DNA from 3 places in the Natronocella acetinitrilica genome. Region 3 is predicted to be linked to each of the others. Evidence: predicted binding sites of a transcription regulator. Region 3 holds the regulator's gene; each other region holds the start of a gene.
What was found. The regulator FNR, encoded in region 3, switches genes on or off when oxygen is low (the NO sensors DNR and NnrR bind a similar motif). The targets are predictions, from matches to a motif close to TTGATNTANATCAA.
Positions count from the first base shown of each region.

Region 1: a site for FNR is predicted at 1,818-1,831, ahead of J2T57_RS03105 (HAMP domain-containing protein). Genes of this name have one in related genera too.
Region 2: a site for FNR is predicted at 2,201-2,214, ahead of J2T57_RS14195 (DUF6455 family protein). Genes of this name have one in related genera too.

Region 1 covers NZ_JALJXV010000001.1:655,126-659,285, reverse strand. Annotated here, with positions in the region: gene J2T57_RS03115 (NarK family nitrate/nitrite MFS transporter) at 1-464, opposite strand, end outside; gene J2T57_RS03110 (MFS transporter) at 489-1,763, opposite strand; gene J2T57_RS03105 (HAMP domain-containing protein) at 1,958-3,790, shown strand; gene narL (two-component system response regulator NarL) at 3,787-4,160, shown strand, end outside.
Region 2 covers NZ_JALJXV010000007.1:25,431-29,590, forward strand. Annotated here, with positions in the region: gene J2T57_RS14185 (alpha/beta fold hydrolase) at 1-790, opposite strand, end outside; gene panB (3-methyl-2-oxobutanoate hydroxymethyltransferase) at 927-1,799, shown strand; gene J2T57_RS14195 (DUF6455 family protein) at 1,809-2,135, opposite strand; gene J2T57_RS14200 (phytanoyl-CoA dioxygenase family protein) at 2,287-3,189, shown strand; gene J2T57_RS14205 (cupin domain-containing protein) at 3,244-3,561, shown strand; gene J2T57_RS14210 (GntR family transcriptional regulator) at 3,574-4,160, opposite strand, start outside.
Region 3 covers NZ_JALJXV010000004.1:341,957-346,116, forward strand. Annotated here, with positions in the region: gene hemN (oxygen-independent coproporphyrinogen III oxidase) at 62-1,450, shown strand; gene fnr (fumarate/nitrate reduction transcriptional regulator Fnr) at 1,516-2,286, opposite strand; gene mobB (molybdopterin-guanine dinucleotide biosynthesis protein B) at 2,448-3,002, opposite strand; gene J2T57_RS10390 (carboxymuconolactone decarboxylase family protein) at 3,140-3,496, shown strand; gene J2T57_RS10395 (SirB2 family protein) at 3,525-3,902, opposite strand; gene purN (phosphoribosylglycinamide formyltransferase) at 3,942-4,160, opposite strand, start outside.

The DNA of each region.
Region 1 (4,160 bases), on a different contig from region 3:
TTGGCCATGCTGGAGGCGAAGTTGCCGCCGCCGAATCCACAGAGCACCGCCAGCAGTGCCATGACCCAGAAGGGGGTGTCCGGATTCTGGGTGGCAAAGCCGATGCCCAGCGCCGGGAGCAGCAGCGAGGCGGTGCTGATGGCGGTCCAGCGGCGACCGCCGAAAATCGGCACCATGAAGGAGTAGAAAATCCGCAGCGTGGCGCCGGAGAGCCCCGGCAGCGAGGCCAGCCAGAACAACTGGTTGGTGGTGTACTCGAAGCCCACCCGGGGCAGGTTCACCACCACCACCGACCACACCATCCACACGGCGAAGGCCAGCAGCAGGCAGGGGATGGAGATCCACAGGTTGCGGTTGGCCACCCGCTTGCCGGTCTCCTGCCAGAAAGTCTTGTCCTCCGGGCTCCAGTCGTCGATGACGCGTCCCGGTCCGGTCTGTTTGGCAGTGGTCGAAGTGCTTGCCATGGTCATCACCCGCGGGTTTGAGGCCTAGAGAGTCCGGTCGGCGAGGTAGTCGGCATCGCCCAGTTGCGCGCGCTGAATCACGATGGCGCGGCGCTCGGTCCACCACATCCAGATCAGAGACACGCCGGTGACGCCGAACAGCAGCATGAAGACGGTGCTGGAGACCCCGGTGACGTCCACCAGGGCGCCGAACATGATGGGCAGCAGGAAGCCGCCGAGCCCGCCGGCCAGACCGACGATGCCCGAGACCACGCCGATGTTGCGGTCGTAGTCGTCGGAGATGTACTTGAACACCGAGGCCTTGCCGACACCCCAGGCAATGCCGACGACGAACAGCAGCGCCGTGAACAGCCAGACGTTGACGCCGAAGGAGAAGGTCACCGCCGTGCCGTCGCGCTGATACACCGCGTACTCGGTGTACGGATACGACATGACGAACAGGCAGACGAAGCTCGACCACATGCACCACCAGGTCACGGTGTGGGCGCCGAAGCGGTCGGACAGCCAGCCACCGAACGCGCGGACCACACCCGAGGGCAGCACGAAGATGGTGGCGATCAGGGCGGCAAGCTGCAGGCCGATGCCGTATTCCATGATGTAGTAGCGGGTCAGGTACAGGGACAGTGCGACGTAGCCACCGAACACCACCGAGTAGTACTGGCAGTACTTCCACACCTTGGGGTCGCGCAGCAGCGAGAGCTGTTCGCCGAAGGTGGCCTGACCCACCTGGGCGCGCTCCGGCTCCGGGTAGGTGAAGATCCAGAACAGCACCACCGTGACCAGCATGGCCAGCGCGTAGACGCTCGGCACCGCCTGCCAGCCCCAGATCACCACGATGGTCGGCGCCACGTACTTGGTCAGCGCCGCCCCGGCGTTGCCAGCGCCGAAGATCCCCATGGCGAAACCCTGCTGCTCCCGGGGAAAGAAGCGCGCCGTGTAGGCGATACCCACCGAGAAGGAACCACCAGCGACGCCGATGAGGGCGCCGAGCACGAGCAACTGCCAGTAGGCCGTTGCAAACTGGAGCAGGTACATGGGAATGACGGTGGCCAGCATGGTGGCGGCGAACACCGGCCGCCCGCCGATGCGATCCGCCAGCATGCCCAGCGGCAGCCGGATCAGTGAGCCGGTGAGTATGGGGATGGCCGTAAGAATGCCGAACTGGGTCTCATTCAGACCCATTTCGTCGGCGATGGGGTTACCGATGACACCGAAAACCACCCAGATCGCGAAACAGATGGTAAAGGCGCCGGTGTTGGCGGTGAGCACGGACAGTTGCTTGCGGCGATCCGAAACCATGGCGGTCTCCTACTGTGATAGCGCCGACGCTAGGTCCAGCCGATCACCGCAGACTTGATCCGGATCAATGCCCTTGACTGGGGAAAACTCATTCTGATCAGGGCCCTACCTCCAAGTAGGTATTGGATGAGAGCGGCATTAAACATTGAAATTGAATGACTTAGGCATGGATTGCGGAGTGGATGAAGGGCTGGATGAGACGAAGCCGAATCTTTGGGGGTAGTCACGAAGCACGGGGTATGCGGGCGCTGCCGCTGGTCCTGCGGGTGGGGCTATCGCTGGGCGCCATCGCCGGGCTGGCGCTGTTCACCATGATCGCCTCCATCATGATTGCCGACACCGCCAGGGATGATGCCGCCGCCATCAACCAGGCCGGTTCGCTGCGCATGCAGACTTACCGAATGCTGAACCTGGCTCGTCAGGGTGATGAACAGCAGGGGCTGCAAGAGGCCATGAACCACTTCGAACGCAATCTCAAGTCACCGGCCCTGCAGGCCGAGCTTGTCGACAGCGATTCGGCGCTGGCGCGGAAGCATGGTGAGATCACCGGGCTGTGGACGAACCAGCTGCAACCAGCCCTGAAAAACGACGAGGCGAACGCGGCAACCGCGGCAGACGCCTTCGTGGCAGAGCTGAATACGCTGGTAGCGACTCTGCAGCAACACGCGGAGACCCGTATTGAACTGCTGCGCCTGATCCAGGGCATCGCAATCTTTCTCACCATTGCCCTGGTCTTTGCCACCATGTACAGCCTGAATACCGGGCTCGTCGGCCCCCTGCGCGAACTGAAACGGGCCGCCGTGCGGGTCCGCCGGGGGGATATGTCCGTGCGGGTCACCCACACCGGCGAAGACGAACTGGGCGCCATGGGGCGTGCCTTTAACACCATGGCGGAAAGCCTGGAGGGCATGCACGGCCAGCTTGAGCGGGACGTCCGCGTCAAGACGCAACACCTGCGGCGCAGCAACGAGGCGCTGAAGCTGCTCTACGAACTGGCCCGCAGCATGACGCCCGACGGGCCGGAAGCCCGTAACCTGCAACGCACGATCACGCGCCTGGCGGAGGTCGTCGGCACCGGCACGGTGTGGCTCTGCCTGAACGGCGAGGGGCAGAGCGGCGACCAGTGGATTTGCAGTGACAGTGGCGAGCGGGACGCAAGCGCCATGCCCAGCCACAGGCCCGGACGACCTGGCAAGGGCAGTGAGCCCGGCGAGATTCACGTTCCCCTGCTGGACGGCGAAACTCGGCTCGGCGCGCTGTTCGTGCAGCATGGCCCCGGCGACATCCCTGAGCCGTGGAAGCTGCGACTGCTCGAGGCCGTGGCCGACCAGATTGCCACCGGGCTTGCCCGGGGGCGGCAGTCACGGGAGCAGCGGCGACTGTCACTGCTGGAAGAGCGCGCCATCATCGCCCGGGAGTTGCATGACTCCCTGGCCCAGTCCCTGTCCTACCTCAAGATTCAGCTCTCCCGGCTGCAGACCCTGGAACAGCGACAGGAGCATGACCGGATTCCGGCGGTGCTCGCCGAGCTGCGCCATGGACTTAACGCAGCCTATCGCCACCTGCGCGATCTCATCGCCAACTTCCGCCTGTCGGTGGATGAACCGGACCTGGAGACGGCGCTAAAGGCAACCGTGCGGGAATTCGCACGACAGGGCGGCATCCCCGTCGGGCTGGACATCCGCATGAATGGTCACCGCCTCGATGCCAACGCCGAGGTGCACCTGATTCACGTCGCCCGGGAGGCACTGACCAATGTGCTGCACCATGCCAATGCCCGCGAGGCCGCCGTCACCCTGACGCTCAGCCAGGAGCGTGGTATCGAACTGCTCATCGACGACGACGGCTGTGGCATACCGGAGCACTACGAGCGCGTTCATCACTTCGGCACCCGCATCATGCAGGAACGGGCACGCCATCTCGGCGGGCTGTGCAGCGTCGAGACCCGCCCTGGTGGCGGAACCCGCGTTCGGCTGCAGTGCCCGCTGGACACGGATACGGAAGCACGCACCGGGACCAACGCATGACAAGGACACCGATCCGGGTGCTCGTGGTGGATGACCACCCCCTGCTCCGCCGTGGTGTGGAGCAATTGCTGGAACTGGAAGCCGACTTCGAGCACGTGGGCGAGGCCAGCAGTGGCGAGGATGCGCTACCCCTGGCCCGGGAGACGCGCCCGGATCTCATCCTGCTGGACCTGGACATGCGCGGGCTGGGCGGGGTGGCTACGCTGGCGGCGCTGCGCGAGGCGGGCGTCAATGCACGGGTGGTGATGCTGACCGTCTCCGACCGATCGGCCGATGTGGTGGCGGCGCTGCGGGCCGGCGCCGACGGCTACCTGCTCAAGGACATGGAGCCGGAACAATTGCTGGAGCGCCTGCGCCAGGTGGCGGCCGG
Region 2 (4,160 bases), on a different contig from region 3:
AATGACCGCAATCGGGAATTGCTCCTCCTGTCACGTCGTCGGCAATCAGCTTCAGAGATTCCGCCGGTTCACCTCCCCGGCCGTGAGATTCAGCCTTTTCCCCTCCAAGGGCCAGAACAGGCATTTTCAACCTTAGCCCGGAATCCAGAAGCGCCTTGTTGGCGGCCACGTTGCGGGGAATGTTCCGATAGTAGGAGAAACCGGCGCGAAGCGCGCCCGGTTGGCTGTAGGCGCGCACGTACTCATCAATATCTTCGTGACTGATGGCGTCCTGCCTGAAGGAGAACGCCCTGAGAAACCAGGACAGGTAGACCCGCTCCCGGCCTTGGATCAGAGCTTCCGGCAAGTCCGGTGTCATGTGGAAAGCATGATGCCAACGCTTGCCTCCCTGGGAGATATCCGGCCCGATTCCCGGCAGTGTCACATCCAGGATGGTGAGGGTTTTGATGGCCGGCTGGTGGGCGGCGGCAAGGGCAAATGCCACTGGTCCACCCCAGTCATGGCCCACAAGATGCCATTCCGCTAGCCCAAGATGCTCGTGCAGCAATTCCCATAGGTCTGCCGCGACGCTCGCCGCGTCGTATCCCTCAAGCGGTCGGGAACTGTCGCCGAGGCCGCGCAGGTCCGGGGCGATTACACGGTAATCGTTTGCCAGCAACGGCATGACATGGCGCCATGCATGGTGAGTCTGGGGCCAGCCATGAAGCAGTACCACGGGTGTGCCCTCTCCAGCGGTTGCATAGTGGATAATCGCGGAAGACAGGCGGGCGAACTGACGTTGGATTTCCATAAGGGCCTCATCATGGGCTGGGGATTTCAGGTCCGTAAAAGGTGGCGCGTTCGCCCCACTCGGCCGTTTCGTTGTGCTTTCCTATAATTGGGCACCGTCAACCCACAGTTGGCAACCCACCGAGGAGTTATTCGTCATGTCTGATAACGACAAGCGCAAAAAGCGCACGATTACCGAAATTCTTGCTTCCAAGCAGTCCGGAGAAAAGATGGTTTACACGTCGGTGCCTGACTACACCTCTGCCAAGTGGGCGGAAATGGCGGGTGTGGATGTGTGCGTCGTGGGCGACAGCCTCGCCATGGTCGCACATGGGCACCCGTCGACAATCCCGGCGACCATGGACATGATGGTCATGCATGCCCTGGCAGTCCGCCGTGGAGCACCCGATACATTTGTGCTGGGCTGCATGCCCTACCAGTCCTACAACACGGTTGATCGGGCGCTGGTCAATGCGACCCGACTCATGCAGGAAGCCGGTTGCGACGCCGTGAAGCCGCAGGGCGGAAAGAGTCAGGCGCACATTCTTCGTGCCCTGGTGGATTCCGGGATTCCCACCGCATCACACATCGGACTTACACCACATACCATAGCCATGTTCGGGGGGTTCAAGGTTCAGGGCCGGACTGCCGAGACCGCCATGAAAATCCTTGAGGATGCGTTCGCGATACAGGATGCCGGGTGCTTCATGCTCGAGTTCGAGGCGGTCCCGGCACCGATTGCCCGAGCCATTTCCGAGCAGCTAGAGATCCCGACAATCGGCATAGGCGCGGGTGTCGGCACCGATGGCCAGATTCTCCTTTCCTACGATCTGCTTGGTGTCTTCACGGACTTCAAACCGAAGTTTACCAAGCGCTTCGCTAACCTGACCGAGGTGGCAGTCAAGGGGCTTACGCAATATGTGGACGAGGTGAAAGCCGGTACCTTTCCCGATGACGAGCACAGCTACGGCGTCAACGAGAGCGAATATGAGAAGTTCCTCGGCCTTCTCGAGAAGCGCCGCCAGCATTAGCCCTACTCGTCACGCCACCCTAAGCCGATCGAGGAAGTCGGCGTTCGGGCAGTAATCCGGGCAGCGGGCGGTGCGGTTATCCCGGATCCAGGTGCGACAACCACTGGCGTGGGGACAGGCACGGCAGCGTTCGATCGCTGTTCGTGCCTCGACAAGAATCCCTGGGCGCCCGAGTACCTGCGGTTGCGGCGACTGACGAGCCACCAATTGCGCCAGTAGCCCAGGGGGCTGGTCGATATCCACCTTCCGAACACGTTGCCACGCGAGGTGCAACGCTACCGCGACCATGGCCGATAGAAGGACGATTGCGGTCACTGTCATGAGCATGTTCATCATTTCGATTGCCCCTATCTGACAACTAAGCGACAGCTGATATACTAGATGGGTGTGGCGGGACCGAATTGACCTGTATCAATCTCCCTGTCGGCCCACACAGCGACGCGCGAACAACAACGATACGTTTAACCATCAATGCGAGGAGGCAGTCATGACGCCTGAACAGGTACTCAGTCACGCACCCCGAGTGCTCACCCAGCAGCAGCGCGAGTCCTATTTCGAGAAAGGTTATGTTCTGTTGGAAGGGATCATTTCACCGGACTGGGTCGAGGCGCTACAGAAGGTCACCGAGGAAGTGCTGGAGCACAGCCGGTCGATAACCAAGTCGGACGCGGTTTGGGACCTGGAGCCGGATCACAGCAAAGACAATCCGCGACTCCGCCGGCTTAGCTCTCCGGTTGATCACTATTCGGTGTACTGGAAGTTCATGTTCGAGTCCCTGCTGGGGGATATCGCGGCCGACCTGGTCGGGCCGGACGTGAAGTACCATCACTCGAAGCTGAACTTCAAGGCACCCAAGGGCGGCGCTGATATCAAGTGGCACCAGGATATCCAGTTCTGGCCGCACACTAATTACTCACCATTGACCCTTGGAACCTACCTTTATGACTGCGGTATGGAACAGGGGCCTCTGGCGGTCATCCCAGGTAGCCATGACCTTCCCTTGTTCGACCTCTACAACGAACAGGGCGAATGGACTGGTCACCTCCGGGATGAGGATGTGGCGACCCTGGCGCTTGATACGGCGGAGTATCTCTGCGGTCCGGCGGGCTCGGTCACAGTGCACAACTGCCGCACGATCCATGGTTCACCGGTCAATAGCAGTGGGGTTGCGCGTCCCTTGCTGCTCTCGACGATGACCGCGGCGGACGCATTTCCCTACACCCACAATCCCATCCAGTCGCCCAATGATGGCGCCTTGGTGCGAGGCGAGGCTGCGCGGTGGTCCCACCACGATCCCCGACCCTGCCAGTTGCCGCCGGACTGGTCGGGTGGTTATACGTCGATCTTCGATTATCAGCAGCGTAGCCAGAAACATGGGGCTACCGGTTGAGCGACGAATCGGGATAGAGCCGACGATATTCTTGGATCAGTGGGAGGCATGATCGTGCTTGTCAAAACCGCGTTGGAACGAGAGTGGAACGACACCGGGCATCCTGGCGTCGAGCGGAGCCTTTTTCGCAACAACCCCGAAGGTGGTCGATCCTCCGTGGTGCGCCTTGCGGCGAACTCCCGCGTTCCCCGCCATCGGCATGAGGGCAGCGAAGAAGTGCTCGTGCTTCTCGGTCAGGTGGAAATAGGTGGCGCCCGGCTGAACGAAGGCGATTATCTCTACACCGAGGTGGGCGAGGAACACGACGTGGTCGCCGTCACCGACGCGATAATCTTCGTCTCCTCAACGAAGGCGACGCCCATGGTGGAGTAGTCGTCCCGGACCCTAAACCGTGTCCAGGGTCGCTCGTGTGAACGTCTCCACGTTCTCTATCAAGCGATCAAGCCATTCCCTGGCTTCGCGCTCCTGTCGCCTGGCTATTGCTTCCGCTATGCCAGCATGCAGCCGGGCTATCTCCGCCAAGCTGGTGGTGCTTTGATGGTGGGCAAAGAAGAACCGTCGCGAGAGACCCTGCACGAGTCGCATCATGGCGCTGGCGTATCGGTTTCTGGCTGCTATGAGGATTCGCTCATTGAATTCCTTGTCCAGCTTGAGAAAGCCTTCGCCATCATGCATCGCGGCAGCTTCAAGCATCAGGTCGGCCAGTTCGAGGAAACGACTGCGTTCCCCTGCCTTGCAGCGGCGCGCAGCCGCCCCGACAACATAGCGCTCGATCTCCCGGCGTGCTTCCAGTAGCTCCAGTTGCCGCAGGACGTCGATCTCGGAAATCATGATCCCGCGCTTGGGCAGAATGACCATCAGGCCCTCGCGCGATAGTTGCTTGATGGCGTCTCGAACTGGTGTGCGGCCGAGCCCGAGATGGTCCGACAGCATTTTTTCCGAGACCAGCTGTCCTGGGGGCAGTTGCAGCG
Region 3 (4,160 bases):
CTGCATAGTGTGCCTGAAGGATGGAGCCGGACGGCTCCCTTGCCATTTGCAGGTGATAGGTATGTCGGTGGTTCCGTTCGATCGCGCTCTCCAGCAGAAGTATGACCGGCCCGGGCCGCGTTATACCTCCTATCCCACTGCGCCGCAGTTCCATCATGGATTCGACGCGGTCCAGTACGCGGCCGCGGCGCTTGAGAGCAACGCCGTGCCGCTGCCGCGCCCGCTGTCACTTTATGTGCATGTGCCTTTCTGCGAGTCACTCTGCTACTACTGCGCGTGCAACAAGATCGTCACCCGTCATCGCGGCAAGGCGGATGTCTACTTGGATTACATCGAGCGCGAGCTGGCCCTGCAAGCGGCGCTGTTCGATGGCGATCGCACGGTCCAGCAGTTGCATCTTGGTGGAGGCACACCCACGTACCTCAGTGCGCGGCAGCTCTGGCGGCTGATGCAGAGTATCGCCCATCATTTCCGGTTGGCCGCAGGCAAGGAGCGGGAGTTCTCCATCGAGATTGATCCGCGGGCCGTCGACGAGGACACGATGGAAGTGCTCGCTGAGCTGGGCTTCAATCGCATCAGCCTCGGCGTGCAGGATTTCGACCCACGCGTCCAGGCGGCGGTCAATCGCCTGCAGAGCGAGGAGGAGACTCGTCGAGTTATCGAGCAGGCCCGCACCAACGGGGTGCACTCCATCAGCCTCGATCTGATCTATGGGCTGCCGCTACAAACGGTCAAGAGCTTCGACGCGACGCTTGATCGCGTCCTCGATATTCGTCCCGACCGCCTCTCCATCTACAGCTATGCCCATCTGCCGGAGCGAGTACGCGCCCAGCGCCTGATACGCACCGAGGACCTGCCGCCTGCGGGGGAGAAGTTGTCCATACTCGGCCACAGCATCAACCGTCTCAATGCGGCGGGTTACCGCACGATTGGCATGGACCATTTCGCGCTTCCGGACAACGAACTCTCGAGGGCCATGGATGCAGGCACGTTGCAGCGCAATTTCCAGGGCTACTCGACCCATGCTGATTGTGACCTGATCGGGATCGGCGTGACCGCCATCGGCAAGGTGGCCGACAGCTACAGCCAGAACGTCAAGCATCTCAACCGCTACTACGCTGAACTCGACGCGGGTCGACTGCCGTTGGAGCGCGGTGTGTTGCTGGATTTCGACGATCGACTCCGCCGCGCGGTCATCGAGGCGGTGATGTGTCGCTGGGAAGTGGACTACGCAAGCTTCGAGGACGACTACAATATCGCCTTCCAGGACTACTTCGCGCCGGAACTCGTGTCCCTGGATGAGATGGAGTCCGACGGTCTGGTGACACGCGAGCCGGGACGCCTTCGCATACAACCGCGAGGTCGTCTGTTGCTTCGCAACGTCGCCATGGTGTTCGATCGCTACCTGCGGACGGCGACACCGATCGTGCAGTATTCACGGACCGTCTGACCGAAACCCGGGCTGAAAGTCCCGGGCTGCCATTGCGTCGCGGCGCTTGTCATGCCCGAGGCGATTTACGCGCCCTCGCTTTGTCGGCGCACGTTGGGATTACCCGTCATTTCCCGAAGTGCCGGTACGTCGGTCAGGTGTACTTCCCGTCCCGAGGCGCAGATCCAGCCCTGATCCACAAAGCGTTTGAAAAGACGGCTCATGGTCTCCGGCGCCAGCCCCAGATAGTTGCTCAGGTCATGGCGTGACATGGGCAGGCGATAGCGCGTAGGCGAGAGCCCGCGCCGACCGAAACGATCCCCCAGGCTCAGCAGCAGAATGGCCAGCCGTTGCTCGGCCGTGCGCCTTGCCAGGGCCAGGAGCATCTCCTGCTCATCGAAGATTTCGCGGCTCATGATGCGCAGGAGCTGGTGTTGCAGCCCGGGAATCTTCGCCGACAGGAGCTCCAGCTCGGTGAAGGGGATTTCGCAGAGGCTGGTGGTCTCCAGGGCTTCGGCAGTGGACGGGTGGTGGTCGAAACTGATGGCGTCGAGGCCCAACAGCTCGCCCGGCAGGTGAAATGCCGTGATCTGTTCCTCGCCGTCCTCGGACAGAGTGCTGCTCTTGAGGGATCCGGTGCGCACCGCATAAATCGAGCCGAAGGTGTTTCCGGCCCGATACAGCTGATCCCCTCTGTTTAACGGCCGACGCCGCTGGACGATCCTGTCCAGCGCATCCACGTCGGAACCTTCGAGGGCCACGGGAAGGCAGAGGTCACTGAGGCTGCAGGAACTGCACGCTTCCCGAATCGCCCGCAACCGTACTCCATTGTCTGCGACGGGCTTCATGATTCCCATTTCAGTATCCTTACCGCGTTGCCGGAAAAATTCCAACACTCCCAGCAGTATAACGCAGCGCAGCGGATGTAAAGTCAGGCCGGTTGACAATAAGCCGGAATCAGCCGGTTGATCTTGTCGCCTGTAAATGATGGATGCAAAAGGTTGCTAATTCAAATGCATCATTTTGCGTCCATCGAGTTTTCCCGATGCGGAATGTTCAGCAAACCCAGTATGAAAGAGGCAACCTCTTGCGGATTGTTCAGGGCGAGCCGGGGGAGTTGTGTATCAAGCTCCGCAAGCGCGTCCGTCGCCACGGCAATGATGCAGGGATCCTGTTGATGCAGAGTCGGCCGACCCAGGGCGGGACGATGGACTTCAATCTTTGCTATCCGTGCGTCGCGAAACCCTTCGACCAGTATCACATCGCAGGCGCTGCAATCGATCCTTGGCAGTTCCTCCTCCAGCACCGGATCCTTCTCGACAGTGCGCTCGACCATCAATGCATAGCGTCGTGCCCCGGTCAGCAGAACCTGGTCGGCTCCGGCGCTGCGCAATCGGTGACTATCCTTGCCTGGGTGGTCGACATCGAACCGATGATGAGCATGCTTCACCAGCGCAATGCGCACACGGGCTTGCCGCAACTGCGGTATGACCTGCGCAAGCAAGGTTGTCTTGCCGGCACCGCTCCAGCCAGCGAAGCCCAGTACGGGAACTTCGATGCCCTCAGGCTGCAGTTGTCTCCAGGCCTTGACCTCGCACTGACTTATCGGTGGGGACATTCGGGCGATTCCTCTTCAGACTCTGCGCGGATCTGCTATCTTGCCCGTGGGCAATCCGCCCATGGAATGAACCATCACAAGGGGAGCTGGCGATGGCTGATGAACTGCCTTCCGGTGCCGCGGAAGTCGCGGAAGATTTTCCGGAAATCTGGGAAGCCTACTGCCGCCTTGGTGCCGCCTGTGCGGAGGGCGGACCGCTTGACGACCGCGAGCGGCGTCTGGTGAAACTCGCCTTTTCCATGGCGGTTGGCAGCGAAGGTGCGACCCATTCCCATGTGCGACGCGCGCTTGACGATGATATATCCGTTGACGAACTCCGCCACATCGCCATGCTGGCCGTGCCCACCCTCGGTTTTCCCAGAGCGGTGGCTGCGCTTACCTGGATCGATGATGTACTCGACGAGGAAGAACTCGACGAGGACGATGATCTTGATGAGGACGACGCCTAGCTTGCCCCGCATCCGCTGGCGAAGGGCCTCAGAACGGCCATGGTTGCTTGCTGAAGGCAACGGCATAGATATAGAAGAAAACCAGTAGGGCACCGACGAAGGCCGCAATTCTTGCAGGTTTGGTGCGGCCTCTCCGCAACGCGATGGTCCCCAGCACGATATAGGCGACCAGGCCCAGAATCTTGACCATCAGCCAGCCCTGCGTGAGGGGGTTAAGGCTGATCATCACCAGCATGGTTATCGCCGACGCCAGCAGCACGGTGTCAATGACGTGGGGGACAATCCGCACCCAGCGTCGCTGCAGCATGCCTGGCCAGGCGATCATCCAGACGCCCCGTAGCAGGAACAGCGAGATAGTGAGCAGCGCCATCGTGGAGTGCAGGTGTTTGACGACGATGTAATCCATGGCCTTGGGGTTCGGTCCTCAAATGACGAATTGTTGGCTTCAGGCGGGCAGCGGGGCGTCAGGCCGAACGGTCACCGGCTCCTTAAGCGGCCGTCCGTCGAACCGTGGCACGCCCTGGGTCAGCGTCAATCTCCCTTGCAGAAACCAGCGAATCACGCGCGGATAGATCCGGTGTTCCTCGCGCTGAACCCGTGCTGCCAGGCTGTGTTCCGTGTCATCGGGCAACACGGGTATGCGAGCCTGCATCACCAGGGGGCC